Regions from separate parts of the Halalkalibacter oceani genome, predicted to be linked through region 2. Evidence: a T-box and tRNA genes for the amino acid it is inferred to sense, from the RefSeq annotation. Region 2 holds a T-box; the other holds one or more tRNA genes.
What was found. A T-box is a leader RNA that pairs with one kind of tRNA and senses whether it is charged. The one in region 2 lies ahead of tyrS (tyrosine--tRNA ligase), so its partner is inferred to be a tRNA-Tyr.
Positions count from the first base shown of each region.

Region 1: it has a tRNA-Tyr gene. The T-box ahead of tyrS (tyrosine--tRNA ligase) is inferred to sense a tRNA for this amino acid. The anticodon was not compared.

Region 1 covers NZ_JBEPKD010000037.1:1,885-17,290, forward strand. Annotated here, with positions in the region: gene glmS (glutamine--fructose-6-phosphate transaminase (isomerizing)) at 1-597, opposite strand, end outside; gene glmM (phosphoglucosamine mutase) at 1,111-2,454, opposite strand; gene ABMB67_RS21975 (CdaR family protein) at 2,454-3,701, opposite strand; gene cdaA (diadenylate cyclase CdaA) at 3,694-4,518, opposite strand; gene ABMB67_RS21985 (zf-HC2 domain-containing protein) at 4,996-5,616, opposite strand; gene sigW (RNA polymerase sigma factor SigW) at 5,634-6,197, opposite strand; gene ABMB67_RS21995 (aspartyl-phosphate phosphatase Spo0E family protein) at 6,404-6,589, shown strand; tRNA gene ABMB67_RS22000 (tRNA-Ala) at 6,900-6,972, opposite strand; tRNA gene ABMB67_RS22005 (tRNA-Lys) at 7,003-7,075, opposite strand; tRNA gene ABMB67_RS22010 (tRNA-Gln) at 7,584-7,658, opposite strand; tRNA gene ABMB67_RS22015 (tRNA-Tyr) at 7,666-7,750, opposite strand; tRNA gene ABMB67_RS22020 (tRNA-Thr) at 7,764-7,836, opposite strand; tRNA gene ABMB67_RS22025 (tRNA-Val) at 8,167-8,242, opposite strand; tRNA gene ABMB67_RS22030 (tRNA-Glu) at 8,249-8,323, opposite strand; gene ABMB67_RS22035 (dihydrodipicolinate synthase family protein) at 8,583-9,506, opposite strand; gene ABMB67_RS22040 (GntR family transcriptional regulator) at 9,592-10,278, opposite strand; gene ABMB67_RS22045 (lactonase family protein) at 10,367-11,431, opposite strand; gene ABMB67_RS22050 (SDR family NAD(P)-dependent oxidoreductase) at 11,458-12,228, opposite strand; gene ABMB67_RS22055 (TRAP transporter large permease) at 12,247-13,545, opposite strand; gene ABMB67_RS22060 (TRAP transporter small permease) at 13,542-13,997, opposite strand; gene ABMB67_RS22065 (DctP family TRAP transporter solute-binding subunit) at 14,108-15,181, opposite strand; gene ABMB67_RS22070 (mandelate racemase/muconate lactonizing enzyme family protein) at 15,243-15,406, opposite strand, start outside.
Region 2 covers NZ_JBEPKD010000007.1:72,860-88,265, forward strand. Annotated here, with positions in the region: gene ABMB67_RS10045 (cell division protein FtsA) at 1-545, opposite strand, end outside; gene ABMB67_RS10050 (bifunctional 3-deoxy-7-phosphoheptulonate synthase/chorismate mutase) at 761-1,837, shown strand; gene ccpA (catabolite control protein A) at 2,176-3,177, shown strand; gene motP (flagellar motor protein MotP) at 3,207-4,010, shown strand; gene motS (flagellar motor protein MotS) at 3,997-4,758, shown strand; gene ABMB67_RS10070 (acetoin utilization protein AcuC) at 4,869-6,041, opposite strand; gene ABMB67_RS10075 (acetoin utilization AcuB family protein) at 6,044-6,682, opposite strand; gene ABMB67_RS10080 (GNAT family N-acetyltransferase) at 6,707-7,339, opposite strand; gene acsA (acetate--CoA ligase) at 7,498-9,213, shown strand; gene ABMB67_RS10090 (transglycosylase domain-containing protein) at 9,789-12,734, opposite strand; T-box leader at 12,876-13,082, shown strand; gene tyrS (tyrosine--tRNA ligase) at 13,142-14,383, shown strand; gene ABMB67_RS10100 (TetR/AcrR family transcriptional regulator) at 14,501-15,049, shown strand; gene ABMB67_RS10105 (MFS transporter) at 15,114-15,406, shown strand, end outside.

The DNA of each region.
Region 1 (15,406 bases), on a different contig from region 2:
CACCTGCAGCATCGCCATCGCATCCGAAGCGACAACATTTGCTTCTTCTCCGACGCCAATGAGCAGCGGGCTTTTGTTTTTACCGACGTAAATCGTGTCACGGTTCTGCTTATCAAGCAGCGCTGTCGCATAGGATCCTTTCAATAAGGATAATGTTTGACGGAACGCTTCTTCGACCTGGCTTCCCTTTTTCACAAAAAGCTCGACCAGCTGAACCATGATTTCTGTATCGGTGTCGCTTTTGAGTGTCACATCGGCTAAATACTCCGCACGAAGCTGCTCATAGTTTTCAATGACGCCATTATGCACGAGCGTAAAGCGCGCTGTTTCACTTTGATGCGGATGGGCATTGACCCGGCTCGGTTCACCATGAGTCGCCCAGCGGGTATGACCGATGCCAACCGGGCCGTCGACATCCTCGGCAACGATTTGACGTAACGCGGCAATGCGACCCTTTTCCTTGAAGACATGAACGCCCGCGTCATTGACAACAGCAATTCCGGCTGAATCATAGCCGCGGTATTCAAGCTTTTCTAATCCCCGTAACAAAATTTCTTTCGCATCATTTGTCCCAATATAACCTACGATTCCACACATATAACAGTTACCTCCCAAGTGGGGGGCAAGGACCTGAGGGCAGACTTGCCCCCGCTCTCTATTTTTTTATTAGAAGGCATGGCTGCTTCCGGCTTTGTGCAGAGAGTTGCCTCTCTGTTTTCTCCAGAAGCTTAGCGGCTGTCATGCTACAGCCGGAGGGCATCCGCCGAATACTCGATAAACCCTCTCCTCGTCAACTACACGTTCTCGTCCGTGTGTAGTCCTGGCGCTTTGATTACAATGACGACTTCGATCCTCCTCTCTTTTTTTAACTCACGAACCATCATACCGTAATGAATCCGGAACGTCAATTAGAAACACAGTAAGCTCATTTCCCGAAAACACCGCTCGGAGACAGGCTCTGCGCCTAATTGAGTTCTCTTTCCCATGATTTTATATATTCTGCTTCCATGCCTTTGCCGTGCGGCCCTCATAAGTCACCACGAAAAACGTGATAATTAAAAATATGCATAAGCAGCTTGTCTTGTGCTGCTTATGCATCGCCTCTTTTTCTTACTCCGCTCCCAGCTCAGCTTTTACAACCGTGGCGATCTCATCGACATACCGGTCGCATAGCTCTTCGCTTTGTGCTTCGACCATGACGCGAACGAGCGGCTCTGTGCCCGATGGACGAACGAGGACGCGGCCTTCTCCGTTCATATCGTCTTCGACCTTGTCAATCGCCGCCTTGACCGCCTCGTTTTCGCTGACCGCATGCTTGTCGCTGACGCGGATATTGACGAGCTTCTGCGGATACGTCTGCATTTGTGCCGCAAGCTCAGATAGCGGCTTATTCGTCATCTTCATAATGTTCACAAGCTGAAGCGCGGACAGAAGCCCATCTCCGGTCGTAATGTGATCGAGAAAGATGATGTGGCCTGATTGCTCACCGCCAAGGTTGTAACCGCCTTTGCGCATTTCTTCCATCACATAACGGTCACCGACCGCCGTCTGCTTGGCGATGATCCCCTCTTCTTCCAATGCTTTATAAAAGCCGAGGTTGCTCATCACCGTTGAAACGACCGTTCCGTGCTTGAGCCAGCCTTGCTCCTTCATATACTTCGCGCAAATAAACATAATTTTGTCGCCATCGACGATTTGACCTTTTTCATCAACTGCAATCAAGCGATCGGCGTCGCCATCAAAGGCTAGCCCGATTTGCGCGCCTCTTTCCAGAACGAAGGTACTTAGCGCTTCAGGATGAGTTGAGCCGCAGCCGTCATTAATATTGACTCCGTTCGGCGCGGTTCCCATCGTCGAAATATCCGCTTCAAGATCGGCAAATAAATGCGGAGCGAGCGAAGAAGCAGAGCCGTGCGCGCAATCAAGCGCGATATGAATGCCGGAAAAATCCTCCTGAACGGTTTGCTTCAGAAATTGCAAATACTTCTGACCGCCTTCGTAGTAATCGCTCACTTGCCCAAGCGCGCCGCCCGTCGGCCGAGGCAGCTCATCCTCGCTGTCTAAATACCGTTCAATCTCCTGCTCCTGCTCGTCTAACAGCTTAAAGCCATCCGGACCGAAAAATTTAATCCCGTTATCCGGCACCGGATTATGCGAAGCGGAAATCATTACTCCGGCATTAGCGCTTAACGCCTTTGTTAAGAAAGCGACCCCGGGTGTTGAAATGACCCCTAAGCGCATCACCTCAGCTCCGATTGACAACAGACCGGCAATGAGCGCACTTTCCAGCATCTCGCCGGAAATACGAGTATCACGGCCAATAATCACGCGCGGCTTCTCTGTATGTTTCGTCAGCACATAGCCACCCATTCTGCCGAGCTTAAAAGCAAGCTCCGGCGTCAGCTCCGTATTTGCGACTCCCCTTACTCCATCCGTACCAAAATAATTTCCCATTATTCATTCTCTCCTTCAATCACATCATTACGTATTATCACCGGAATCGTTGCCTGAACAGGCTGGAAGCGGACATTGGAAGGGCCGTTGATTTGCAGCTCTGCTTCGTGTTCCCCTTCTTGAAAATTACTGATATCGATATATGCCTGAATATCCTCTATATCCAACTGTTCCACTATTTCTGCTGTTCCATATGCGATCAGGACAGCAGTGGGAGCTTCAGCCAGCGTCGCCGTCTGGCCATCTGCTAAACCGACGATCTCAATTGGAACGTTCGCAAGCTCTCTCTCCTGTTCCTGATCCACTGTTACTGTGACCGTCACGACCTCAGGCGATACTTGTTCTACTCCAGGTGGAACGGGAACCTGCCATTCGTAACTGCCACTTTCGGTAATTTCATTCAAATTAAGATTTCCTAACTCAATCACCTGTAACTGATCAATAATCTCCAGCGGACCATAAACGGTTACCTCGCCCGGCTCAAGCCGAACCTCCTGAATGCTGAGCCCTTCCGGAAGCTCACCTTCTCTGCCGACGCGCACCGGAACTTCCCGATTCGGGCTTGTAATCGGCACGCGGACGTCAACAACGGATGGCTCAGGCTCAAGCTCTATTTCTTCACCGTTTGCCTGGTAAAGCGTCACCCGCCCTGTCTCCTCGATCATCTTGTCAGCCCCAGCGACATCAATAAATACTTTCGCTGAATCGACCTGGGAGACGATGCTCCGTGCCGCTCTGACATCAACATTGATTGGATTCACAATCGGCGTTCCCACTGTATAGCCCTCTGTCACTTCTTCCGCATGCAGCAGTTCAACTTCAACAGGAAGAGAAATCGTTTGTTTTTCCTGAAGCTCAACGCGGGCAAATTGCGGAACGATTGAGACAGTCAGTTCCTCAGGAAACCCGCGGTGCTGAACATTAAGAGTATGCACACCTTCCTCGCGCTCGCTCACATCGACAAACACTTCATATGTTGGCCGCGTTAACTGAAACAGCATGATTTCACTTTGCGGCCCTCTCAGATTGACTCTGACGCTTTCCGTTTGATCAATAACGGCGTAATTCTCTTCATCATAGAGCACACTAAGCTCGACCTCTTCCAGCGTGTATGTAGCCGGACTGATTGTCGGCAGAACGCCTGGCTGACTTGTTAGATCATCAAGGTTTACCATCGTAAAGAGCATTAGCGCAATAAAGAAAGAAATAATCTTAACGAACCAATGACTATTAAACAGTCTATCCATTTTTCTTTCCCCCCCACTGCCAGCGTGAAGTGGTTGTTTGCTTGCCTTCCACTAATAGTTCTTGTTCAAGCAGACCTCTCAGCTGTTCTTCGTCAAGGTCGCGATGCAGCTCACCATTTTTCGTGAGCGAAATATTTCCTGTTTCCTCCGACACAACAATCGTGATCGAATCGGTCACTTCACTTACGCCGAGCGCCGCCCGGTGTCTCGTACCGAGTTCTTTTGAAATAAACGGATTTTCAGAAAGCGGCAAATAACAGGCTGCGGCTAAAATTGTTTCATCCTTAATGATGACCGCCCCATCATGAAGCGGCGTATTCGGAATAAACGTATTGATCAGCAGTTCCGCCGTCAAGTTGGCATTCATTGCAATCCCTGTCTCGACGTAATCATTCATCCCCGTCTCACGCTCAAGCGACATCAGCGCCCCGATCCGCCGCTTTCCCATGTAGGTGGAAGCTTTTACAATCGCGGCAATCGCTTTTTTCACTGTATCATCCTGTGGAATCGTTCTGCTCGCAAATAATCGTCCTCTCCCCAGCTGTTCAAGCGCCCGTCTAAGCTCCGGCTGAAAAATAATGATAATCGCCAGCAATCCGTATGTAACGGTCTGCGTCATTAGAAATTCCAATGTTCGCAGCCCGAGAAACTTACTGAGAAACCAGACAGCGAGAATAACGGTAATTCCTTTCAGCAGCTGTACGGCTCTCGTACCGCGAATAATCATGATCGCCTTATAGACTACGTAGGTGACGACTAATATATCTACAATTTGCCCGATATAATTAAGCAAACTAAAATCTTCAAATGAAAACATGGCTCTTCCTCCAAACCATTATCATACATGATGCTGTTCCAAAAAAGCATCAACGAAGCGGGGAATGTGGTCCGCACGATTGTTTTAAAGCAAGTAGGGGCAGATTTTGCTGTCCCGTTACCTTTGTGCAGCGCAGAACAACCGCTTCATTTTTTCACCTTTTAAAAAGGCTTTTTTGAGAAGCCCTTACGAAATACATAGATCACACGTTTCGACTAAGCAATTGATGAGACTTCATCCGTTTTTTAATACCGGTCTCAATACGGTCATTTTATCAATCTATCCATAGGCGACTTATCATCTGTCACAGGTTTCATTATAGCTTGAATAACCCCTGCTTAGCAAAGTTTGACAAAGATTATTCGCGGGAAACTTTCTCTGCCGGCTGCAGGCCTCTTTATGAAGCTATTCAGATCAATAGAAAAGGATACCCCAATAGATTGTTTTCTTTGAGATATCCTTCTTTATTTCGCCCAATCATTTCACGATCGCAACGACTTCTTTAAAAAATCCTTTTATATGATACCAGACCCATTCAAGCACCTGATTGACCTCTTCAATCTCTCCCGACACATGCCCGGCAGAAGCATAGTACGCATCCCCGTTCACGAGCAGGACATTTCCCTGCACCTCGCCATCAATCTGAAGCGTTCCGTTACGCACGACAAGATCTCCTTCAATCACTTCACCTTCCGGCACAATCACCTTGCCTTTATCCTGATCAATAATCACATGACCCGGCCCCGTGACGACGACCTGCTCGTCATCGCCCTGCCAGAGAGACGAGATGCTGATTGACATGAGCAAAAAGAAGACAGCTGCTGAAACGAGCAAAGGATGGCTTCTCGTCCATTGCTTCCACTTTGACGTTGATTTTTTTTCCGGCAATCTTGCCATAACACCTGCTGTAAATCCAGACGGGGCTTCAATATGAGATGAGCTTTGGACAAAGGCAATGACCTTCTTCAGCTCAGTAAAACGCTGACGACAGGAAGGACATTGTGCCAAATGAGCATCTAACTGTTCTTTTTCTTCTTGTGTGGCTTCACCATCAAGGAAGGCTTGTATTAACTCCTCATAATGCTTTTCACATTTCACTCATAAACACTTCCTTCCTACACATGACGCATTCTTTTTCTCAATGCTTCCCGGCCGCGATGAATTCTCGTCTTCACTGTGGATGGAGGCATATCAAGAATTTCACTTATTTCATTAATGGATAGATCTTCAATGTATTTTAAAATAATTGCAGTCCGATATTTCGGCGGGAGCTGGTTGATTTCCGATTGAACCCACTCCTGCATTTCAAGTGTTACAACTTGATCCTCAGGCAATTCCGTATCAGCAGCAAGCTGGGATTCCAAGGTTAACCCATCAGAACCTTTTACTTGTTCCTGAAGGTAAAAATCGGGTTTCTTCTTGCGTAAACGATCAATCGCTACATTGGTGGCGATCCGGAATAACCAGGTAGAGAATTTACGATTACTGTCAAAACGATCAATATTTGTATAGGCCCGCAGAAAAGCCTCCTGCGCGATATCCTGTGCCTCATGCACATTCCCTACCATTCGATAGGAAACTTGGTATATCTTGTCTTTATAAAGCTCGACGATTTCCTCAAACGCCTGTTGATCACCTTTCCTCACTTCCCGGATTAACCTTTTTACTATCGTTTCCATGTTCCTATCCCTACCCACATTCGTTCTGACTTATATACGGATAAGCTCCGTCTTCCGTTTCATTATTTTTTATGAAATCTGATCTTTCTATCATAACATACCTTTTGCCTAAATCAGATTAGCCATTAGTGTTTTTTTTACTAAATATTAGGGTATGTAAGTAATATAAAAAGCGTACTTACGACTTGTAGAGAGGGTGGCTTGGAATGAGCACGGAAAAACAATTACTTGCGGAAATTGAACATTACCGCCAGCTGTTAAACGAGAAAGCGAAAACCAACCCGCTTCCTTCAGCTCCAATGGTCTGCTTCAGCAAGAAGCTCGATCAGCTGTTAAACAAGTACAATAACTTGACGAGATCACTCCCGCCTCAAACACGCCATCTGGAGTAGGCGGCAGGCGCAATTTTAGAAACCTCGAAAATAGATACAAGGAAAACCGTGGGCCACACACGGTAAGACGACCAACAATAAGTACTTCGGGTCTTGTTATCATCAAAGTTGGGTAAACTTCGTAAAAGCGTAGCACCCGGCTCCCCGGCTTTGCCGTTCCCTTAAAGTAAACGACCTACTGGAAATCCATTTACCTTCATTATTTAGATTGGGATCATCGGTAAAGCAATCAATATAGCAGACAAAAACACACCTTCAGCGGTCATTAGGCCAAGACCTAATCCGCTAAAGGTGTGTTTAGTATTCACGATGGAGCCTAGCGGGATCGAACCGCTGACCTCCTGCGTGCAAGGCAGGCGCTCTCCCAGCTGAGCTAAGGCCCCGTTTTTGCAATAGATGCTCTTGTACAAGCATGAGCCATGAAGGACTCGAACCTTCGACCCTCTGATTAAAAGTCAGATGCTCTACCAACTGAGCTAATGGCTCCCGATGTGCTTTCAATGTCGCTTCTCATGGTGCTTCCGGACGATGTTTCGCTCCGTTGTCTCCACCTATTCCTTCCTCTTCCCAGCTATGCTCTGATGCTGGCTGCGTCGGAACAACTCGAAGTCTTTTCGACGATGCTTTCGCTCGTCACTGAGCTAATGGCTCCCGATGTGTTTCAATGTCGCTTCTCATGGTGCTTCCGGACGATGTTTCGCTCCGTTGTCTCCACCTGTTCCTTCCTCTTCCCAGCCATGCTCTGATGCCGGCTGCGTCGGAACAACTCGAAGTCTTTTCGACGATGCTTTCGCTCGTCACTGAGCTAATGGCTCCCGATGTGTGTTTCAATGTCGCTTCTCATGGTGCTTCCGGACGATGTTTTGCTCCGTTGTCTCCACCTGTTCCTTCCTCTTCCCAGCTATGCTCTGATGCCGGCTGCGTCGGAACAACTCGAAGTCTTTTCGACGATGCTTTCGCTCGTCACTGAGCTACCTACTTGGTTATAAAAAAATGGCTGGGCTAGCTGGATTCGAACCAGCGCATGACGGAGTCAAAGTCCGTTGCCTTACCGCTTGGCTATAGCCCAACGAAAATGGTGGAGGGGGACGGATTCGAACCGCCGAACCCGGAGGGAGCGGATTTACAGTCCGCCGCGTTTAGCCACTTCGCTACCCCTCCACAATCATTCGAGTGCCGGCCAGAGGACTTGAACCCCCAACCTACTGATTACAAGTCAGTTGCTCTACCAATTGAGCTAGACCGGCATGTTATAGACAGTGTTCCTTACTTTATGCTGAGACTGTGTCTCTTCCTCTTGACAGCTTTTGCTCCGATGCGGGCTGCGTCGAGACAACTCGCCGTTTATTCGACGATGCTTTTGCTCGTCTCTACCAATTGAGCTAGACCGGCATAATATGGATAGTGTTCCTTACTTTATGCTGAGACTGTGTCTCTTCCTCTTGACAGCTTTTGCTCCGATGCGCGCTGCGTCGAGACAACTCGCCGTTTATTCGACGATGCTTTTGCTCGTCTCTACCAATTGAGCTAGACCGGCATAGTATATGTAGCATGTTGGCTTTTATCCCTATGTATGCTGGTGGAGGATGACGGGATCGAACCGCCGACCCCCTGCTTGTAAGGCAGGTGCTCTCCCAGCTGAGCTAATCCTCCGGCAAATGGTGACCCGTACGGGATTCGAACCCGTGTTACCGCCGTGAAAGGGCGGTGTCTTAACCACTTGACCAACGGGCCAAAATACAACTCTTTCTTACTGACAAAAAATATTATATAAAAAATAAACTTTAAAGACAACCCCCTTTGTATAATTTTTCTTAGAAAGGGATGCAAATCGATTACAATCGTTTCGAAATCGCTGAAAACGGGGGCTTCTGCCATCCGTGTAACGCGCGGACCGGGGGCCTGTCCGAATCAACGCGAAGGTTTTTATACTTTCTTAATGCAAAAAGAAGGCTCATCAATCAGCAACATTGAGCCTTCTTTTTATCGCGATCTATTGTGGTTGCTTGGGAATATCAAGGTTCCACTGATGAATCAAGGTGCGGACGGCAGCTTTGTCTTCGGCGCTTAATGGGCTGACAGGTTCTCTCGTGACGCCCGGGTTTAAACCGATTTGTCGCATCCCTTCCTTGACAATCGCTACATTGACACCGCTGTTGTATTTTTCCCGTAAGTTTTCAAAAGGAAGTACTTCATTCCAGACGCTCCATACTTTCGTTTCATCGTTCTTTTTTAATGCGGCAAGCAGTTCGAGTGATTTTTCAGGATAAAGATTGACCAATCCCGATGTAAAGCCTCTGGCGCCAGCATGGAAAAAGAATGGCGCCCACTTTTCTGCGATCCCGCATACCCACGTAATGTTATGATGGGAGGGGATCGAATGAACGGTTCTAGCAAAGCGCGGCAAATCATTAATCGCGTATTTAACCGCAACTAACCTTTTCAGTGAGGACAGTTCCTCCAACACCCGATCTGAGATAGCTGGATTTTTAAAATAAATCACGGCCGGCAAATCGACATTTTCAATAATCGATTTAAAATAATCCACCACCCCGTCATCGGTCATAAAAGGGTGAACAGGCATATGAATCATGATGCAATCAGCTCCGACATCCTTCGCATAGTTGCCCAGTTCAATCGCCGTCGCAACCGAATAACCGACCCCGGCCAAAACGGTAGCACGCTTATTGGCACATTCAACGACATATCTGATTTCTTCTTTCACTTCTTCTAATGTCAGCGCATAAAACTCACTCGTATTTCCACAGGGAACAAGCACATTAACTCCCCGGTTAATCAAAAACTCCACATTTTCTTTTACACCGTTCCAATCAATTTCTTTCGACCCTTCTTTGAAAGGAGTAATTGTAATGCCTGAAATATCCTCGAACTTCTTTCCAAATGATTGATAGTCCATTTTTTTGCCTCCATTTTCATCTTTTCATGAGCTGAAGCAATAAATGAAATTTAATATATCAATAAAAACTTAAAGAAATAAAGCATTATTTCTTTAAGACATTGGTCAACGTTCTGTTGATATGTCGTTTCATTAATTCTTCTGCTCGTTCAGGATTGCGCTCAATAATCGCTTGCAGAATTGCCTTATGCTCTAAGTAACCATCCTTCATTTCATCTTTCTCTGTAAGGGCTCTTTTGCGAAAGGCTGTCTCAAAGCTTGAAATATTGTTCAGTAAGTTGGTCACCATCGGATTGTTGGCAATCTCCCGAATGAGGGAATGGAATCTCGTATTCTCTTCTACAAGCGCGTCAATATCCCTTTTTTCAAAAAGTTCCTCCATGAGAGCGAGCTGCGCCTTTAATTTATCAACTTGCCGGTCATTCACCTTTGCCGCGGCAAACTTCGCGCACAAACCTTCTACAACTGCCCGTAATTGAAGAACTTCCTCAATATTCGTATCGACATATTCTGAGACATACGTCCCTTTTCGAGGGATCGTCACAACCAATCCCTCGTTCCCTAAAATTCGAAAAGCCTCCTTGATCGGTGTCGTACTGATTCCGAGCTTCTCGGAAAGATCCCGCTCCTTTAAATGCTCACCGCTTTTGATTTGCCCTCTTACAATCGCCTCTCGCAATGATTCGACCACTACTTCTCTTAATGATTTCACATTTCGAGTTCTAGTAGAAATAAGCTTTTCAAAAGACTGTTCAGCTGACTCTTTATTCATACTAGACATCTCCATTCGTCCAATTGATATATCAAATATTATCATAGCTGCTGGCGGTTGTAAATGTGCGAAAAGCAGGACAGACTTATCATAAAAACAGCAAGCACACAGGGGTAGGGGCTTTCGTCACATTCCCGGTAAAGGTTAATTCCCCTGTCTCCTCGTTAACGTGAAACGAAACAATTGAATCACTTTCCTGATTGGCGACTAGCAAAAACTTCACTTCAGGAGAGAATGTGAAATGTCGCGGCACCTCTCCTTTGCAGTCATAATGATTTACATAACGCAGCTTGCCTGTCTCCTCCTGAAATGTATAGAAAACGATACTATTATCTCCCCTGTTTGTCGCATAGAGAAACCGGCCACAAGCGGAAAACTTCACTTCAGCCGCCGTGTTTTCAATGTCCGCTTGATGTGGGAGCGTCGAGACCGTTTCCAGCTCCGTCAGCTCGCCACTCTCTTCTGTCCACCGGTAGCTTGTCATCGTCGAATTCAACTCGTGAACAATAACGAGATAGCGATTAGAAGGGTGAAAAGCGAGATGCCTCGGACCGGCACCCGCCGCTGCCTTATAACGGCGGTGCGGCTCCAGCTTGCCCTTTTCGGCATCAAATCGATACACATAAACCGTATCCGTCCCGAGATCGGCTACCAATGCAAATGAATTGCTCGGATCAGTGATGATCGAATGGGCATGCGGCCCTTCCTGTCTCGGATGGACGCTTGCTCCGACGTGCTGGACGACATCCGTTGCCTCTCCTAATCGGCCATCAGCTAAAATCGGAAAGACGACAACACTTCCTTCACCATAATTGGCAAGCAGCACATAGTTCTTTGAGCGGTCAACAAAAGCATAAGCAGGACGCCTCCCGCGGGAAGATCGCTCATTTAACAGGGTCAGCCTGCCTGACTCGCGTTCGATGGAAAAGGCGCTGACAGCCCCGGTCGGCTCGCCTTTATATTCAAATAAGGCGTTGATGGCATAAAGCGTGTGATCTGGACCGGGCGTTATAAAGGATGGATCCGCTACTTGCTTCACGACATCGTAATAGCGCAGTTCTCCGCTTTCCTCATTAAAATGATAAAGATAAATCCCTTCACTTTCCTTGTCTGTAAACGTTCCAACATACAAAAGCCGGTCTTTTTGCCCCACTTCATCTCGCTCCCTTCCGGTTGTCATCAATCATTGATGCCGCCCAGATCATATGTGAGAGCACTTCTCCCTCCATCGATCACAAGCGTCTCACCATTAATAAAAGCAGCTTTGTCGGAAACCAGAAAAGCAACCGCATACGCGACATCTTCCGGATTCCCCACTCTTCCACTCGGATGGTATTTCATTATTTTTTTCATATAGGCCCCATCTTCTTGATAAATGTCCGGTGATAATATATTTGTTTTGATAAAGCCGGGGCAGATGGCGTTGACGCGAATGCGATACGCACTTAAATCAATCGCCATGCTTCTCGTCATCGCCAGAATTGCACTCTTTGACGCGTTATAAGGAAAGAAACGCGGCTGGGTACGCATCGCATGTGTGGACGAAATGTGGATAATTGCGTTATTTTCTTCTTCTTTTAAATACGGGATGCTATATTTTGATGCCAGGTAATGCCCGCGAAAATTAACCGCGATACATTCATCAAATTCCTCAACGGTACAGTCTTCCACGCTGTGTGTAAAATTAATGCCGGCATTATTAACTAATACATTTAACCGGCCAAACCGCTGATATGCGTTTTCGACCATTTCCTGAATGGCAGATTCCTCTTTAATATCGACCTGAAGAGCAATCGCCTCGCCGCCTTCTTTTTCAATCGCTGCGGCGACTTGTTGTGCTTTGGTTTCTTCAATGTCTGCCACCGCTACCGCATAGTTCTCTTTGGCAAGCTCCAGCGCTACCGCACGGCCAATCCCGGAGCCTCCCCCGGTTACAATTGCTACTTTCATATGAACCTCCCTTTCTGTTTACTTCATAAAATGACTCGGAACAAACATGACAATTTCCGGAATAAAGGTAATGATCAACAAAACAGCAATCATAACGAAGTAAAATGGCAGCATCGTCACACTGAGCTTTTCAATGGAAACACCGCCGATGGCACTTCCTACAAAAAGAGTACCTCCCACCGGAGGAGTAAGCAAGCCAATTCCAAGGTTCAGCATCATCACGACACCAAAGTGAACCGGATCCATCCCGACTGCCGTGACAACCGGAAGGAGGACAGGCGTAATGAGTAAAATTAACGCCGCCATATCCATGAACGTTCCTAACACAAGCATGATCAAATTAACGAGCAGCAGGATGACCACTTTACTATCAGACACATTCAACAACGCTTCCCCAATAAAGCTGGTCACATTCAAATAATTCATTAAATACCCAAACGCACTCGACGTACCGATCAAAATGAACACAATTGAAATCGTTCCAAGCGTGTTTTTTAAAATGAGATTCATTCGCGAAAATGGAATTTCACGGTAAATGACAAATGTTACAAAAAGCGCATACACAACAGCAATCGCCGCCGCCTCTGTCGCAGTGAAAATCCCAGCGACAACACCAACAACCACGATCAGCACTGTCATTAATCCTAAAAGCGAATCACGCAGTGCCACAAGCGTCCCTTTTAACGTGTACGGCTCTCCTTTTGGATACTTACGCTTTAACGCAACTAAATAACTGAATACCATAAGGGCTATTCCTAAAAACACACCCGGGACAAGACCGGCTAAAAACAGCTGACCGATCGACACGCCTCCGCCGGCAACAAGCGCATATAAAATGATATTATGACTCGGCGGAATGAGCACCCCCTGAACCGAACTCGCCACGGTCACCGCTGTTGCATAATCAGCCTCGTAACCGTTTTTCTTCATCATCGGAATCATCACCGAGCCGATCGACGACGTATCCGCTACTGAAGAACCCGAGATGCCGCCAAAAAACATACTCGCCTGAATATTAACCATCGCCAGGCCGCCGCGGAATCGGCCGACAAGCGCCTGTGACAATTGGACAAGGCGCGAGGAAATACCACCCTGGGACATCAATTCCCCGGCCAGGATAAAGAAGGGGATCGCCAGAAGAACAAAGACATTAATCCCGCCAACAATGCTTTGCGCGATCATCATCAAAGGCAGCTCTAAATACCACGCCGTCATAATCGAAGAAATTCCGAGCGCGAACACAATCGGCACCCGCAAAAAGATTAAGAGAAAAAAGCTTCCAATCAAAAGGTACACAGCCGTTATGTCGTTAATCACAGCATCCTCCTCCCTCTATCAATAATTTGCACAAGCATCGCCACCCCTGAAACAGGAACCGCTAAATACAACCACGACGAGGAAATTCGCAAACCTGGCAATGTGTTCGTACTTGTTAATTGCACAAGCTGGATACCAGCTATAATAAAAAAGATCGCGAACGCCCCCATCAACAAAAGCACAAGCCAATGAACCACCTTCATATATTTTTCAGGTAAAATAAAATCAAGCAGCGATAATCGTAAATGAGTATCCGTCCGAATTGCCATACTCGCACTTGTCAGGGCAACCCAGACCATTACTATTTTCGCTAATTCCTCTCCCCACGCCGGCGTCGTACTTAACACATACCTGCCAAATACGACCCAGCTCACAATGATCACCAAAAGAGCAAGCATCGCCTTAGAAAAATACTCAACAATTAACGTTGCATATCGGGAAAGCGTATCCATTTCTTTCACCTCCATCTTGCCTGATCACCAAGCTTATGCACGGGCGGGCAGGAAGCTCATTCCTACCCACATTCTCGCGCATTCCCTACTTCTGGACTCTGATAACCACGTCACTCCGTTGCCCGAATCGATTCAATCAGATCGGCAAAATCTCCGCCATATGTGTCATACAGTCCGCTTACTTCAGCCTGCCAGCTTGACAGATCATCGAATTGAATAATATTTGCACCTAATTCCTCGAGCTCTGCCAGCGCTTCTTCCTCAAATTTTTCTGTTTGCGTGCGGACAAATTCTGACGATTGCTGTGCTGCTTCCTCGATAATCGCCTGATCTTCCGCACTTAGCTTATTCCATGTCATCTCTGATACAACGACGACTCCGGGACTCGCAACGTGGCTTGTTAATGAGAAATTCTCTGCCACTTCGTAAAACGAGTTTGTTAAATAGCCGGCGATTGTATTTTCCGCGCCATCCACAATCCCGGTCTGCAGAGCGCTATACAACTCAGCATAGTTAATTGGGGTCGGGTCAGCATTAAACGCTGAAATCATATCCATAAAAATGGCGTTCTCAGGCACACGGATCTTCAGCCCGCTCATATCTTCAACCGATTCAACTGCGCTCCCTTGAGTGAACATATGTCTCGCTCCGTCATCATAATAGGTTAAGCCTTTCATTCCGCCGATGAATTCTTCGACACTTTGAAGAATTTCCTCACCTGCCGGACCATTCAACGCATTCCATTGATGCTCACGATTTTCAAAAATAAATGGCAAGGCAAGCACTCCCATCGGATCCGCACCAAAATCTGTTAAAGCACTTGAGTTGGGCCGGAAGAAATCCAAGCCTCCAGCCTGGACTGACTGTAATTGTTCTCTTTCTGAGCCTAAGGCACTTGCCGAGAATATTTCTATTTTAATTCTGCCGTCAGTCGCTTCCTCCACAAGACGAGCAAATTCATAGGCTCCTTCTGTAATTGGGTGATCATCCGGATTCAGCTCTCCGTAACGAAGTATCATTTGCTCTCCATTCCCGGCAGTTTCCTCTTCCCCTTCCCCGCTTTGCGCCTCATTCTCTTCTCCAGCTTCCGGCGCTGGTTCGTTTGTCTCATTCGCAGACCCACAAGCAGCGACAACAAGCACAAGGCCGACAGCAAGCAACAGAAGCAATAGTCTCTTTTTCATCAATGAAACCCCTCCTAATAATAAATTGATATATGATATTTCATAAACAGTAAAAAAAGATTTAGGATGTTCGATCCTGAAGTTGATGTACGCTGACATTCCCCCAGCTTAAATCGGGAACCCGCAAGCGCTCGATTCGCTCCCAATCAAGCTCCATTCCCAGCCCAGGGAGGCCGCGATCAGGCACGAGCAGATAGCCCTGTTCATATTGAACCGGCTTTTTCA
Region 2 (15,406 bases):
AGCAGTGATTCAACGACGACCTTTGGCAGGAAAGTCGCGATCACTTCCACCGCTGCCAGCTTGCCTGTCTGATCAAGCAGGCTGCCGATCGGTTCGTTGTCGAGAGAATAAGCGAGAACCGAATAGCCGACACAGTAATAATCAATCGTCGATGCGTCATCGATTTCATTTGCCAGCTGAAATTGGGCCTGCTGGACTGCGCTTAGCTCTAAATGCAGCACATCATCACGATCAAACATCGGCTTTGCCGAAATATCAATTTCAAAACGGGCCCGCTTTGTTTTCAGAGAGCGCCCGGCAGCGGCGACGCATACTTTCCGCAGAGGACCGTGCTGTTCTTCAAGCTTGTGCTTTACTGTCTCGATCACTTTAGCAACAGCAGGCACATCATGAATTTGGCCATCGAGCATCGCCCGTTCCTCATGCTCCTTTATGACAGAGTCAATTAAGGAAAAGGAGCCGTTTTCAGGACGTAACAAAAGGCCGACAACAGAGCGAGTACCGATATCAAGGGCGAATAAAGGGGAAGATTGATCAGTAGTCATGACAAACACCTGCGTTCTTTTAAAGTTTTTGACATACTTATGTTTCTTTTATTCTACTAAAGTTTGCCGGAGAACGTAAGAGAAAGATATATTATGTCGCTTTAACGCTTAAAAGCGTCTAATTATTAAAGAAAAAGTTCGTGACTTTCTGATAAGCATCCCTTATAATAAACCTAATCACGAAGAAGCCAAAGGATAAAAAGGAGTGGAGAGTTGTGAGTAACGAGAAAGTAGATCAGTTGAGAGCCGAGTTAGATGAGGTGAATCTTAAGCTTCTGGAATTGATTAATGAAAGAGCTCACCTCGTACAGGAAATTGGAAAGATCAAAGGAACTCAAGGCGTAAACCGTTTTGATCCTGTCAGAGAGAGAAGCATGCTTGATCATATCGCGGCCAATAATAAAGGCCCGTTCGAGACATCGACGTTACAGCATATTTTCAAACAAATCTTCAAAGCTAGTCTTGAATTGCAAGAAGAAGATAACAGCAAAGCTTTGCTCGTTTCCCGTAAGAAGCATCCTGAGAATACAGTGGTTGATCTTAAAGGGGTGAAGATGGGAGACGGCCAGCAGCGGTTAGTGATGGGACCTTGCGCGGTCGAAAGCTACGAGCAAGTACTGACGGTGGCGAAAGCGTTAAAGGATCGCGGCATTCATGTCCTGCGCGGCGGAGCATTTAAACCGCGGACATCTCCGTATGATTTTCAGGGATTGGGAGTCGAAGGGCTGAAGATTCTTAAGCAGGTTGCAGATGAGCTGGATATGGTCGTCATTAGTGAAATCGTCAGTCCATCTGATGTTGAAGTCGGGGCAGAATATTTAGATGTCATTCAAATCGGCGCCCGCAATATGCAAAACTTTGAGCTGTTGAAAGCCGCTGGTTCTGTTCAAAAGCCGGTATTATTAAAACGAGGCTTATCAGCCACAATTTCTGAGTTTATCCATGCGGCCGAGTACGTCGTATCGAAAGGAAATACAAACCTTATGCTTTGCGAACGCGGTATTCGCACCTTTGAAACAGCAACGCGTAATACGCTGGATATTTCCGCGGTACCGATTTTAAAGCAGGAAACACATTTGCCGGTCCTTGTCGATGTGACGCATTCAACCGGACGGCGTGATCTGTTGCTTCCGGCAGCGAAGGCGGCCTTGGCCATCGGGGCTGACGCAGTGATGGCCGAAGTGCATCCGGATCCGGCGGTTGCATTGTCTGATTCGGCGCAGCAGATGGATATTCCGCAATTCCATGCCTTTATCGACGAATTGCAAGCTTCCGGCTTATACAAAGGGTAAGCATGCCTGGATGAATTTCCGGCGCTGTCACCTCTCTTGAAAATAACGAAAAACGTGACGCGGCTCAGGCGTGTGGGTGTGTCAAAAGGAAATCGATCCTTTTGACACACCTTCTTTTTGTGAAATCACATGATTCAGCTCAAAGAGGAGAATAATAAGTAGGAATAGGCGTTTTGGGGAACGAAAAAGGTTCCGTTGTCTACTTTTCTGAAAAGAAATTGAAAATGCTGTGAAAATTTTTCATAAGCGGGTCGATATAAGTAGTGTAAGACATTGCGGAACCTCCTCATAGTATCGTATGATAACAATACATTAAGTTCGCTGAAGGAGGACTACATTTGAATACGACAATATATGACGTAGCACGAGAAGCGGGTGTGTCGATGGCAACGGTCTCACGCGTTGTCAATGGCAATCCTAATGTTAAGCCGGCAACCCGTAAAAAGGTTCTGGATGCAATTGAACGGTTAGGGTACCGTCCAAATGCGGTGGCGCGTGGTCTCGCCAGTAAAAAAACAACGACTGTAGGGGTGATTATTCCCGATATTTCGAGCATTTTCTTTGCGGAGCTGGCGCGAGGGATTGAAGATATTGCGACGATGTACAAGTACAATATCATTCTTTGTAACTCCGATCAGAACAAGGAAAAGGAAATTCATTTAATTAACACGCTGTTAGAGAAGCAGGTTGACGGAATTGTTTTCATGGGCAGTGTCATTACTGAGGAGCATGCCGAGCAATTCAAGCGTTCACCTGTTCCGGTTGTGTTGGCGGCTACGCTTGATACGAACAAGGAGTTGCCATCTGTAAATATCGATTATAAGCAGGCAGTTCATGACGCGATTAAAAGCCTGATTGAAAAAGGACATCAACGAATTGGAATGCTTTCCGGCACGCTCGATGATCCAATTAACGGTTACCAGAAGTTTGCCGGTTACCGGGAAGCTCTTGAAAGCAACGAAATTGAGTTCGATGAAGAGCTTGTCGTTATTGGAGATTATACATACGACTCGGGTCTTGAAGCGATGCAATCCTTTTTGCAGTTGGATGAAAAGCCGACAGCAATTTTTGCGGCGACAGACGAAATGGCATTAGGCATTATTCACGCCGCCCAGGATAACGGTATTACCATTCCTGATGACCTCGAAGTGATCGGCTTCGATAATACGCGTTTAGCTGTTATGGTACGCCCGACGCTGACGACAGTCGTACAGCCTATTTATGACATTGGAGCTGTATCGATGCGGTTGCTGACAAAATATATGAACAAAGAGGAAGTGCTTGATCACATCGTGGAGCTCCCTCACCGTATTGAGTATCGTCAATCAACGAAAGCGTAAGGGGCAGATTGTGAGGCAGGGAGAGGACTATGAAAAAATTTGATTTACTGACGCCAATAGGACTCGTATTAGGGATAGTCGTGCTCCTATTGGCTGTCTTTTCAAACTCTGGACCATCTGGACTTATTTTCTTTATTCAAATTTCCTCCATTTTAATTGTCGTTGGAGGAGTGTTTGCCGCGATTGTGATCACCTTTTCCTTTGGGGAACTGAAGGCCGTACCGAAAGTTGTACGTGAGGCATTTCGGACGGAAGATCACGATTTGAAAGAACTGATTGAGACATTTGTCGATTTGTCAGGAAAGGCAAGACGCGAAGGGTTATTAGCGCTTGAAGCAGGTCTTGACGACGTGACTGACCCGTTCATTAAAAAAGGAGTACTCCTCGCCGTTGACGGGATTGAACCCGATGTGATCAAGGACATTATGATGGCAGAGGTGGTGGCGATGGAAGAACGCCACCGCAAAGGACGGGCCATTATCGAAAAGGCGGGCGAATATGCTCCGGCATGGGGGATGATCGGAACGTTAATCGGACTTGTTTTGATGCTGCAAAATTTGAATGATCCCGGTTCATTAGGTCCGAGCATGGCGGTCGCCCTTTTAACAACTTTGTATGGGACCGTGCTGGCCAATCTTGTCTTTTTGCCGATGGCTACGAAACTAGTAAACAAGACTGATGAAGAAGTGTTTGTGAAACAGATTATCATTGAAGGCGTTATTGGCGTGCAATCTGGTCAAAACCCTAAAATTCTTGAAGAAAAGCTGAGTGCATTCATAAAGGAAACGAAGCAAATAGAAGAAGATTTAGGTGATGAGTATGATCAAGCGTAGAAGACGTCGGCAAGTCGATAAGGGGGCACCGAAATGGATGGTCACCTTTTCCGATATGATGACTCTTATTCTCGTATTCTTCATTCTCCTATTTTCGATGTCTGTCGTCGATGCTCAGAAATTTCGCGCGATTGCTGAATCTTTTCAGCAAAGACAAATTTTTGAGTTTCTCCCTTCAGCGATAGAATTTGACAATACGGCCGAAGAGCGTGAAGGAGACCGGCAAGATCCTTTTGAGGACGGACAGTTTGGTGAAAGCGGCTCTGAAACGGAAGTAAACATGGACGCCCTTCTTGCTGAAGTACAAAATTTTCTTGAGGAAAATGAATTAACAGAAGGTATCTCGGCAACGAGGGATGATCGTGGGGTCGTGCTAGTCCTGCAGGAACGGACGCTTTTTGAAACAGCGGAAGCCGAGATCCTTCCAGAGGCGCTTCCTTTTTTAGAGAAGGTTGGAACATTGCTTGAAGCGATTCCAAATATGGTCAGGGTGGAAGGTCATACCGACAGCCGGCCAATTTCCACTTTTCGCTACCCGTCAAACTGGGAGCTGTCCGGCGCGAGGGCGAGCAGTGTTATCCGACATTTGATCAACACCTATGACCTTGATCCGAAACGCTTTGTCGCAACAGGATATGGCGATACACGGCCGGTCGTGCCGAATACGTCTGTTGAAAACCTGCAGACAAACCGCCGCGTCGTCATTGTGATTTCGGACCCGAACAGTGAAGACAATCAAACGTTCTAAATCCAAAGATGTCTGAATAAAGATCTACCATGAGGCGACGGCTTCGATCTGCACCAGCCAGGAGGAAAGAAATCCACTTTCCTTCTGGCTTTTTATCTATGCTGCTCTAGCTAGGACGATCTCTTTTTTTCATTGAGAATATGGAAAATCGCTTTTTCCAATGTTTTACGGTTTTTCTCTGTAATTTCCTGTTTGCGCGGGATAGCGGGAATCAGATCAACCGGATCATCCCAGGACGTTGGCAGTCCGACGTCAGCCTGCTTTTCCCAGGCTTGCCGCCACTCTTTGGCAAGCGGTTCATCCCGCTTAGCGGTTTGGCCGGTCATCTCGAGCCAAATCGAAGCCCAAGCACGCGGCACGACACGCCAAATATCATAGCCGCCACCACCGACAGCGATCCATTTTCCTCCGCAATATTCATGAGCCATTTCATGGGCGATTTTCGGAATCGTATGAAAGGTCCTAATGGAGGAACACAGATGAGTCAACGGATCGAGATGGTGGGCATCCGCTCCATTTTGCGTTAAAATGACATCCGGCTTGAAAAAATCAGCCACCTCGCGAATGGATGCTTCATATACTTCGAGAAAGGAATCATCCTCTGTAAACGCATCAAGCGGCACGTTGATGGAAAAGCCGTAGCCTTTTCCCGCTCCTTTTTCATGCACTTGCCCGGTCCCCGGAAATAAATAACGCCCCGTTTCATGAATGCTCAACGTACAAACATCGGGATCATCGTAAAAAGCCCACTGGACCCCGTCGCCGTGATGCGCATCGGTATCGACATACAGCACTCTGGCCCCGTATTTTTTTCGCATGTATTCAATGGCAATCGAGCTGTCATTGTAGATGCAAAAGCCCGATGCTTTCCCTTTAAACCCGTGGTGCAGGCCTCCACCGGGATGAAAGGCGTGCAAGGCGGCGCCGCTCATGACTTGATCAACGGCTGTCAACGTTCCGCCGACGAGAAGTGAGGCAGCCTCGTGCATCTGCGGGAAGATCGGCGTGTCTTCTGTCCCAAGCCCGTAGTTGTCGGCGACGGACTCGGCAAGCGTACCTTCGCTTGCTGCTTTTACAGCTTGAATAAAGGCATCGTCATGAATGAGAGCGATTTCATCTTCGCTTGCCATTCGTGGGGCAATAATCTGTTCATCAGAAAGGGCTCCGCTTTTTTTCAATAAATCATACGTAAGGGCAAGCCGCAAATGATTAAAAGGATGCTTTTCGTTAAAGCGGTAAGCTTGCTGCTCATCTGAAAAAATAAATACGGATGGATGTTTCATCATCATAACCTCGGTTCCCCAGGCCAGATGACTTCATAGCCCTGATTCTCAAGAATACCGATCAGACGGCGCGGATCCATCGTCTGAACACGGAAGGTTAATACTTTATAAGCCGGGTCTTTGTGTGGGTAGACTAGGACGCTTGTAATATTGACCTTGTTTAGTTTGAAGATGGTCGCAATATCGGCAAGCTTGCCGGTAATATTTTCGACCTTAATTTCAATATGGGAGCTTGGCTGATTGGCGCCAATCAGTTCCACTAAGGAGTGGAGCACGTCCTTTTCTGTAATCAGGCCGACTAATCTTCCGTCGTCGATAATTGGCAGGCAGCCGATATGATGCTCGTAAAAAATATTCGAGATCTCCTCGACAAAATCAAGCGGATGGGCAGTAATCACATCGCGTTTCATAATGGTCGAAACAGGCTTATGAAAGTCTTCAAGGTGATCGGTTGCGTGAAAAATTGAGGGGCTTGCATCGCGAATATCACGATCCGAGACAATTCCGATAATATGGGCATCATCGTCAACGACTGGAATATGTTTAATTTTATGAAGCTCAATTAAACGCATCGCTTCTTTAATTGTGGCATCAGCAGGTAATGTGATCACATCCCGCGTCATAATTTGTTCAATGAGCATATCATTACCACCTCTTTCGTTGTACTAGTACATAAACCGGTTTTGAAAGCGCAGCTGGTCAAACTTCTGTAACGACTCGGCGGAAATCCGTTTGCCGATCCGCGCCATCAGGCAATTTGCCGGATGGGAGCAAATCTCCGGGTCGTCGGTAGCATACCATTCCAGCCCGCCGGCATTCATCATTTTTTCCATTACTTTGCGGTACTCCCAAACATCGAGACCGCTGCCTTTTAAGTCCCAATGCCAGTAATATTCCGTCGTAATAATGATGTAGTCCTCCATCGCATCATCGAGCATCGACATTCGCAGCAAGTTTTTTCCCAGCTGCGCTCCGCGGTAGTCGGGTGCAACTTCGATCGCGCCAAGCTCAAGCAGGTTTTCCATTTTGCCTTCTGCCCAGCGTTCCATCGGATCAGGGTAAACGAAAGTGACATAGCCGACGACCGTTTGATCATCGCGGATAATATTGATGCGACCTTCCGGTAAATCGGCGATCTCCAACAGCGCTTTCTTTTGTTCTTCCGGGGGACGGAACGCAACAAGCCCCGGGTGAAAAGCGTATGTCTCAAGCCTTTCAGCTGGAACCGGGCCTTCAATTTGCAAAGGGCGTCCATCAAATAAAACTTCTACACAATAATAGGTTTTGGAGTGAATCATGATCTGTTTTCCCCACCTCAATTTTTGCCCGATATTTTATCTGGTCGGTGATACGTTTATTTTCTCATAGATTTTTCCTTGGAACAATTTTAATTTGAATAAAGAATCTATCTGTATTATAATAGTTATGAAAATACATAGAGAGAGGAAGATGTGTAATGAAAATGCAAGCGCTTCCATCCGAAAACAAAAATAGTAATCTGGCTAATTATGAAGAAGCGGCTGCTTCTTTTGATTGGAGCACTGTTGAACAACAGTTCACCTGGAGCAAAACCGGCAAGCTGAACCTCGCCTATGAAGCGATTGACCGTCATGTTGAGGAAGATAAGGGAGAGAAAGTCGCCCTTTACTATAGTGATAAAAGCAGAGATGAACAGTATACGTTTAAAGAAATGAAACAGTATTCCAATAAAGCCGGCAATGTGCTGCGCGACGCGGGCGTGAAAAAAGGGGACCGGGTGTTTATTTTCATGCCACGTTCACCTGAGTTATATTTCGCGACAATCGGTGCGATTAAGCTAGGAGCGATTGTCGGCCCGCTTTTTGAAGCGTTTATGGAAGGTGCGGTACGGGATCGTCTTGAAGATAGCGAGGCAAAGGTTTTAGTGACAACGCCAACCTTGCTTGAACGGGTCCCGGTCGATGATCTGCCGAAGCTCGAAACAATTTTAATTGTGGATGAAGCGTATGAAGAGAATGGCGCCTACTTGAACTTTTTAACGCGCTTGAACGCGGCAAGTGATGAACTGGACATTGAATGGGTTGACCGGGAAGATGGCCTGATTCTTCATTATACGTCCGGTTCCACCGGGAAGCCAAAAGGTGTGCTGCATGTGCATAATGCGATGCTTCAGCATTACCAGACCGCCAAGTGGGTGCTTGATCTTAAGGACGATGACATTTACTGGTGTACAGCAGATCCGGGCTGGGTGACAGGGACCTCCTACGGGATTTTCGGCCCGTGGCTGACCGGTACGACCAATGTCGTACGTGGTGGACGCTTCAGCCCGCAGGACTGGTATGAGACATTGGAGCGCTACCGCGTTTCGGTCTGGTATAGTGCCCCTACAGCTTTCCGGATGCTGATGAGTGCTGGAGATGAAGTCGTAAAAAATTATGATCTGTCCTCCTTGCGCCATATTCTGAGCGTTGGAGAACCGCTTAACCCTGAAGTCGTCCGCTGGGGCAAGAAAGTGTTTGACCTCCGTATTCACGACACATGGTGGATGACGGAAACGGGAGCGCAGATCATTTGTAATTATCCATCGATGGATATTCGTCCCGGCTCCATGGGGAAACCGATTCCTGGTGTCAAAGCGGCGATTATCGACGATCAGGGCAATGAGCTTCCGCCGAACCGGATGGGCAATCTGGCGATTAAAAAAGGCTGGCCGTCTATGATGCGGGCAATCTGGAACAATGAGGAAAAATACAAAAGCTATTTTGAAATCGAAGGCTGGTATGTATCCGGTGATTCCGCCTACATGGATGAAGATGGATACTTCTGGTTCCAGGGACGGATTGATGATGTGATCATGACATCAGGCGAACGCGTCGGTCCATTTGAAGTGGAGAGTAAGCTCGTTGAGCATCCGGCTGTAGCCGAAGCCGGGGTGATCGGCAAGCCGGATCCGGTCCGCGGTGAGATTATTAAAGCCTTTGTCGCTTTACGTGACGGCTATGAAGTAACGGATGAACTGAAGGAAGACATTCGGAACTTTGTCAAAAAAGGCTTAGCGGCTCATGCGGCTCCGCGCGAAATCGAGTTCAGGGATAAATTGCCAAAAACAAGAAGCGGAAAAATTATGCGTCGTGTCCTGAAAGCCTGGGAGCTTGACCTGCCAACAGGCGACTTATCAACAATGGAGGATTAACGGCAAATACAGTGGCTGGACAGAAGGTTGCTTATACCTTTTGCCCAGCCCTTCGTTTTGTCTCAAGCTCTTACTTGTCATCCCCTCGTTTTTTGCGTGGGGGTTTCGTCATTGATTCTTCTAGGGAAGAGGTATTTTCTGTTCGTTGCAGGCCAGATCAGACTCACGTATAAAACAGATGATCCGTTGTCTTTTTTGCGGCTGTGCCCTGTGACTTTTCTGTAAGGTTTATGATTAAGAATGGCGGGGAATAGCCTGTGTAACAAGGAAAAGTCGCAAAAGAGAGGGTGTAGTAACATATGATTCGAACCATTTTAATGATTATAGGGGCAATTGTCGTGATTAGTATTATCCTTTCCTTGCTTTAAAGCGATAGCGGGAGAGCTGTCCTGGAATAAAGCGTTGCAAATCACGAGACGGCAGCCTGTACAAAAAAAGGGGTGTGGCAAAAGGAAAAAATCCTTTTGCCACACCCCGAAACAATGGCTGCTTATGCTGGCCGGCCAGTTTTGCAGCTGGCTCTTTTTTATTTTTAGGCCGTTGGTGCCTTGCTGTTGGAATCCATAGCTATTCAGCTAATTATTCTCTTCCTCAGGCGGCGGATCGTTAGGAGGAGGGTTATTGCCTGAACCGTTATTTCCGTTCCCGCCTCCATTTCCGTTTCCGTTGTTGCCATCAGGTTCAGCCGGTTCTTCCGGCGTATCCGTGCCATTTCCGTTGCTGTGATCCGGCTGGTTATTTCCATTCCCATTATTAGTAGAACCGCCAGATGAATTGTCTCCGTTAGCTGAATCTGAGTCTTCCGCTCCGTTGTCCGGCTGTTCGTCAGGTTGTTCCGGCGCGCTGCCGGCTATTGTGTTTGAGGCCGCTGATTCGCGTCCGGCCGCATCTACGGCCGTGACATAGTACGAATAAGAGCCTCCTTGAACAGAGAAGCTTGTGTTTGTATTTTCCCGCACGCTTGTTAAAAGCTGATAGTTGTCCTGGCCGTTACTTGCCCGGTAAATCCGGTAGCCGACAATGTCATTGTCCGGGTGTTTATTCCAGCTTAAGGTTTGGCCATTTAAGGCCACTCCCCCGACTGGACCAGGAGTCCGTCCATTATTGGGCGCTTCCCGCTCAGGAATAATATTGCGCATCGACTCCGGCAAATAATTGGACAGGTCGCCGATATCCAGGAAGTCCTTTGAGATCGCTACTCCTTGTTCCGTGAATTCGGCAGGGGTAGACGACAACGCAAGGTAGTTTTGGCCGTCAATTGTAACATAGCGCGCACTTTCCAGACTGTCATCCGCTTCCGATGGCAGAAACTTGACGTTAAAGAGATCCGTTGTAACAAGGCCAGCCTGCTGGCAAATCGTCGATGGCAAGAGACCTGTCAAACTGCAGATCGAACGTCTAACAATCCCATCCGGCATCGCAAATCTTTCGCTTGGCGCGAGCAGCTCCGGGTTGATAGAGTACGCGGCATTGGCCAGATTAGCCCAAATCTGCTGGGTACGCGGCCCGTAACGTAAACCACCAACCGTGCGCTGAATCTCTTTCGGCGTATCATAGCCAATCCAGACGCCGAGCGTCACATTCGGGTTAAATCCGACAAACCAGGAATCATAGACATTACTCGTTGTTCCTGTTTTTCCAGCCCAATCGGCCGAAAAGGATAGCCGGCCAGGAAGAGAGCTTGCCGTTCCTCCCGGGCGAAGGACATCCCTCAGCATATCGAGTGTCAAATAGGCCGTTTGCGGGGTGAAGACATCCCGTTTAACAGGCTCGTGCTCATAGACCAATTCCCCGTCCGCTGTTTCAATTCGCTCAATGAGATAGGATTCCACATAGGTACCCCCATTGGCGAAAGTCGCATAAGCGTTTGTATTTTGTTCGACGGTAACGTTGTTTTCTGTAGCGCCGAGCGGAGCTGATTCATACGGCTCGCCATTGCTGAGACGAAAACCGAGATTCAGCAATGTGTCCCGCGCTTGCTCATGCGGTACTCTCTTAAAAGAGCGAACCGCCGGAACATTGCGTGAGCGGGCAAGCGATTCCCGCACGGAAAGCAAGCCTTGATGCTGGTTGTCAAAGTTGGTGATTTCCTGTCCGCCGGAATAGTACGCTTCTGTGTCCGGTACGACAATCCCCGGCTGAATCGCGCCGATTTCCATTGCGGGGGCGTAAGCGAGCAGCGGTTTCATCGTCGAACCGTTTTGCCGGTACGCCTGCGTAGCGTGATTGTATTGCAGGTCGCTGCCTTCATCTCTTCCGCCGACGAAGCTTTTAATGGCTCCCGTATGATTTTCAATCAGGATGGCCCCGACTTCCTCCTGTTCGCCATCCTTCATTGGTCCAAAGAGAGCATCGTTTTGCACGGCTTCCTGCATCGCAATGTACATGTTTTTATCCACTGTTGTATGGATGCGGTAGCCGCCGCTTCTAAGCTTGGTTGAAGCCTGCTCGCGGAACCGGTTATAGGTTTCAAGCCGTTCTTCTTCATTCAGTTCATCAAGAGAAATTTCTTCCTCCTCCAAGCGCTGCATGACTAAAATATCCGTCGCCCTCCGCATAACTTCGTAGGTGAGATAAGGATATTGATCAATTGGAGCCGGTGTGCTGTCTGTTAAATTGTCCCGAATATCATACTGCAACGCTTCCTGATATTCCGCGTCTGAAATGAAGCCCGATTCATGCATTCTCGATAGTACGGTTTTCATCCGGTTAAGCCCGGGGTCGAGATTTTCCTTGATCGAACCGTCTCCGGTAAAAGGTGTATAGCCGAACGGGCTTTGCGGCAGGCCGGCAATATAGGCGGCCTGAGCGACGGAAAGGTCTTTTGCGTCAACGCCGAATATTCCCTGAGCGGCTGCCTGTACACCGGCGATATGACGGCCTGAGGAATTGCGCCCGAAAGGTACGATGTTTAAATAAGCTTCAAGGATTTCGTCTTTTTCAAGGAATTGTTCAAGCCTTAGAGCAAGCAGGATCTCCGTTGCTTTCCGGTCAAACGAAACTTCACTTGTCAAAATCTGATTTTTGATCAGCTGCTGGGTCAATGTACTACCGCCTGTTTGCACAGCAGAATTAGCGAACTCCTGGAAGGTCGCCCGCATGATTGCCTTCGGGACAATGCCCTCGTGCTCATAAAAATACTCATCCTCCGTAGCGATGATCGCATTTTTCAAATGGTCGGACACGTCTTTGAGCGCCACTTTGTGCCGTTCAATTTCGGAAGGGAGCTCGCCGAGATAAACATTATCAGCAAAAAAGACCTGGCTCGTTTCCTCATAGTCATAAATCCTTGCTTTCATGTCATCGGCGCTGCGGAGTGTTTCGTCCTGGACAAGTGAGGCGAAATATCCGGCCGCTGTCCCGCCGATGAAGAAAAGGGACATAAAGCCTGCGACTAAACATATGAGAAAAAGATTCCAGAAGACCTGATAGGTGATCCCGATTTTGCGAAAGACCTTCAGTTCATGGAGCCTTCTTGTAAACGCTTTGAATTTCTCTATAAGTGCAGAATCTTGTTTCATAGCAAACCTCCTATATATCAGAAACATTATAGCATAATGCCGTCGATGGAGGATATGAAAACCGCAAATAATGTAGAATGTTATATTGACAGGGGTGAATCATTGTGGTAAAAAAGAAACATCGTAAATAGAGCATATATAGGTAAAGCCGTGAAGGATCGAAGTAATCGTTGTTTCCCTGTTTTAGAGAGCTGATGGGTGGTGCGAATCAGTACACAGGCAACGATGAAATACAATCTGGAGCTTTCTTTGTGATAAGCAAAGAACGGAACATTCCGTTATTGAAATGAAGTGGAAGAAGGCTGACTTCTTCAACAAGGGTGGTAACGCGACAACCTCGTCCCTTTTTAGGGAGGAGGTTTTTTTCTGCTCTAGTGCAAAAGTGAAACGAAACAGGAGGAAGACAAATGGAAAAAGAGGTAACGTTAACAGCTGAACAGCAGGCCGAGGTGGAACGTCAGCTTGCTTATTTACAACGTGGCGTTGTGGAAATTATTCCGGAAGCGGACTTTCGTCAAAAAATTGAAAAGTCCGTCGTTACCGGAAAACCGTTGAAAATCAAGCTCGGGATGGATCCGTCCGCTCCCGATGTTCATCTCGGTCATACGGTCGTTTTGCACAAGCTGAGACAATTTCAGGAATTAGGGCATGAGATTCAAATGCTGATCGGTGATTTCACCGGGAGAATCGGTGATCCGACCGGGAAATCTGAAACACGAAAGCAGCTGACGGATGAAGAAGTAAAGAAAAACGCCGAAACCTATGTCGAGCAATATGGAAAAATTCTTGATATGGACAAAGCAAAGCTTTACTATAACTCAGCCTGGTTAAAAGAGTTGACGTTTGAGGATGTCATTAAGCTGGCCGGCAATATGACGGTGGCCCGGATGCTTGAACGTGATGATTTTGAAAAACGCTATAAATCGGGGCAACCGATCTCGATTCACGAGTTCTTCTACCCGCTTATGCAAGGATATGATTCCGTGGCAATGGAATCTGACATTGAAGTGGGGGGAACCGATCAGAAGTTCAATTTATTGATGGGCAGACATTTGCAGGAAGCCTATGGAAAAGACAAGCAGGTCGCATTGACGCTGCCGTTGATTGAAGGACTTGATGGGGAACGGAAAATGTCGAAGTCACTCGGCAATTATATCGGCATCGATGAAGCGCCTAATGAAATGTTCGGGAAGGCGATGTCGATTCCCGATGAGCTGATGGTGAAATACTATAAGCTGGCCACGAATCTTTCCATGGAAGAAATTGAAGAGCTTGAGCGCGGGTTGGAGGACGGCAGCGTGCACCCACGCGATGCGAAAATGCGTCTTGGCGCTACCTTCGTGGAGATGTATCACGGGAAAGCAGAGGCGGATGAAGCGGTCGACTATTTCAAAACGGTCTTTCAAAAGCGTGCTTTGCCGAGCGATATCCCGGAAGCGCAATGGACTGGAGACAACCCGGTCTGGATCGTCGACTTGCTTGTTGAGCTGAAGCTGCTAAGCTCAAAAGGGGAAGCAAGACGGATGATTCAAAACGGCGGAGTGAAGATTAACGAAGAAAAAGTAACCGATGTTCAACTGCAACTGCAAGTCGAGGACGGGCAGGTCATTCAAGTCGGAAAGCGCAAGTTCGTAAAAATAAGCATGTAAAAAAAGGAAGGCAATGGCTTTAGGAGAACAGACCTGAAGCCATTGCTTTTTCTTGCAAAAGCAGAATGAATATGCAAAAATAGAGTGATCGTTCTATATAAAGGTGGGTTGGTTGGAATGAGTCGGAAAAAAGAAGATTTATTGGAGCAGGCGGAACGGCTTTTTTACGAGCACGGTTTTCATGCGATTGGGTTGAAGAAAGTCGTTACAGAGTCCGGTGTCGCGCTAATGACGCTTTACAATCATTTTCAATCGAAAGAGGATTTAATTATGGAAGTGTTAAAAAGAAGAGAAGCCCGGTATTTTTCCAGCTTGAAGGCGTGCCTAAACGAGGCCAAAGGGGAGCCTTCTGTGGCGCTGATGGAAGCGCATCTTTTCTGGACACGGAGGCACGGATCGAATGGCTGTATGTTTTTAAGAGCGAAGGAAGAGTTTGCGAATGGCAATCAGGCGATTGTCGATTATGTCGATGCACATAAAGAGGCGCTAATCGATTTTTTCCAAGCGGCAGGCTACACAAACCGGAACGCGATCCGCCTCGCCCTGCTCTTTGAAGGAACGACTGCTTTGGCGGAAACGAGGCCGCTTGATGAAGTTGCTGAGGAATGTCTCTTTTTCGCTAAACAAATCAGACTGGAGAGCGATAAAAAAGCTAAGTCGGAATAGGAGAAGGCTTAGTTTTTTTCTTTAAAAATAGAGTGATCGTTCTATCTAAAAAGGAGATGAGAAAATGGGGAAAATCGTATGGCCCGGTGTCGCGATGATTGCTGTCACCTATGCCTTGGCAAGGTTCAGCTTTGGCTTGTTTTTGCCGGATATTTCGACTTCCCTCAAGCTAAAGGAAAGCAGCGCCGGGATCGCTGCATCGGCTGCTTATGTTTCTTACTCGGCAGCGTTGCTGACGGCGCCGTTTTTGATTCGTCGGTTCGGCTGTTTTCGCTTAATACAGGCCGCCGGGATCACAGCGCTCGTCGGGATGAGCGGAATTGCGCTGGCACAAAGCTTCTCCCCGCTTGTGATTAG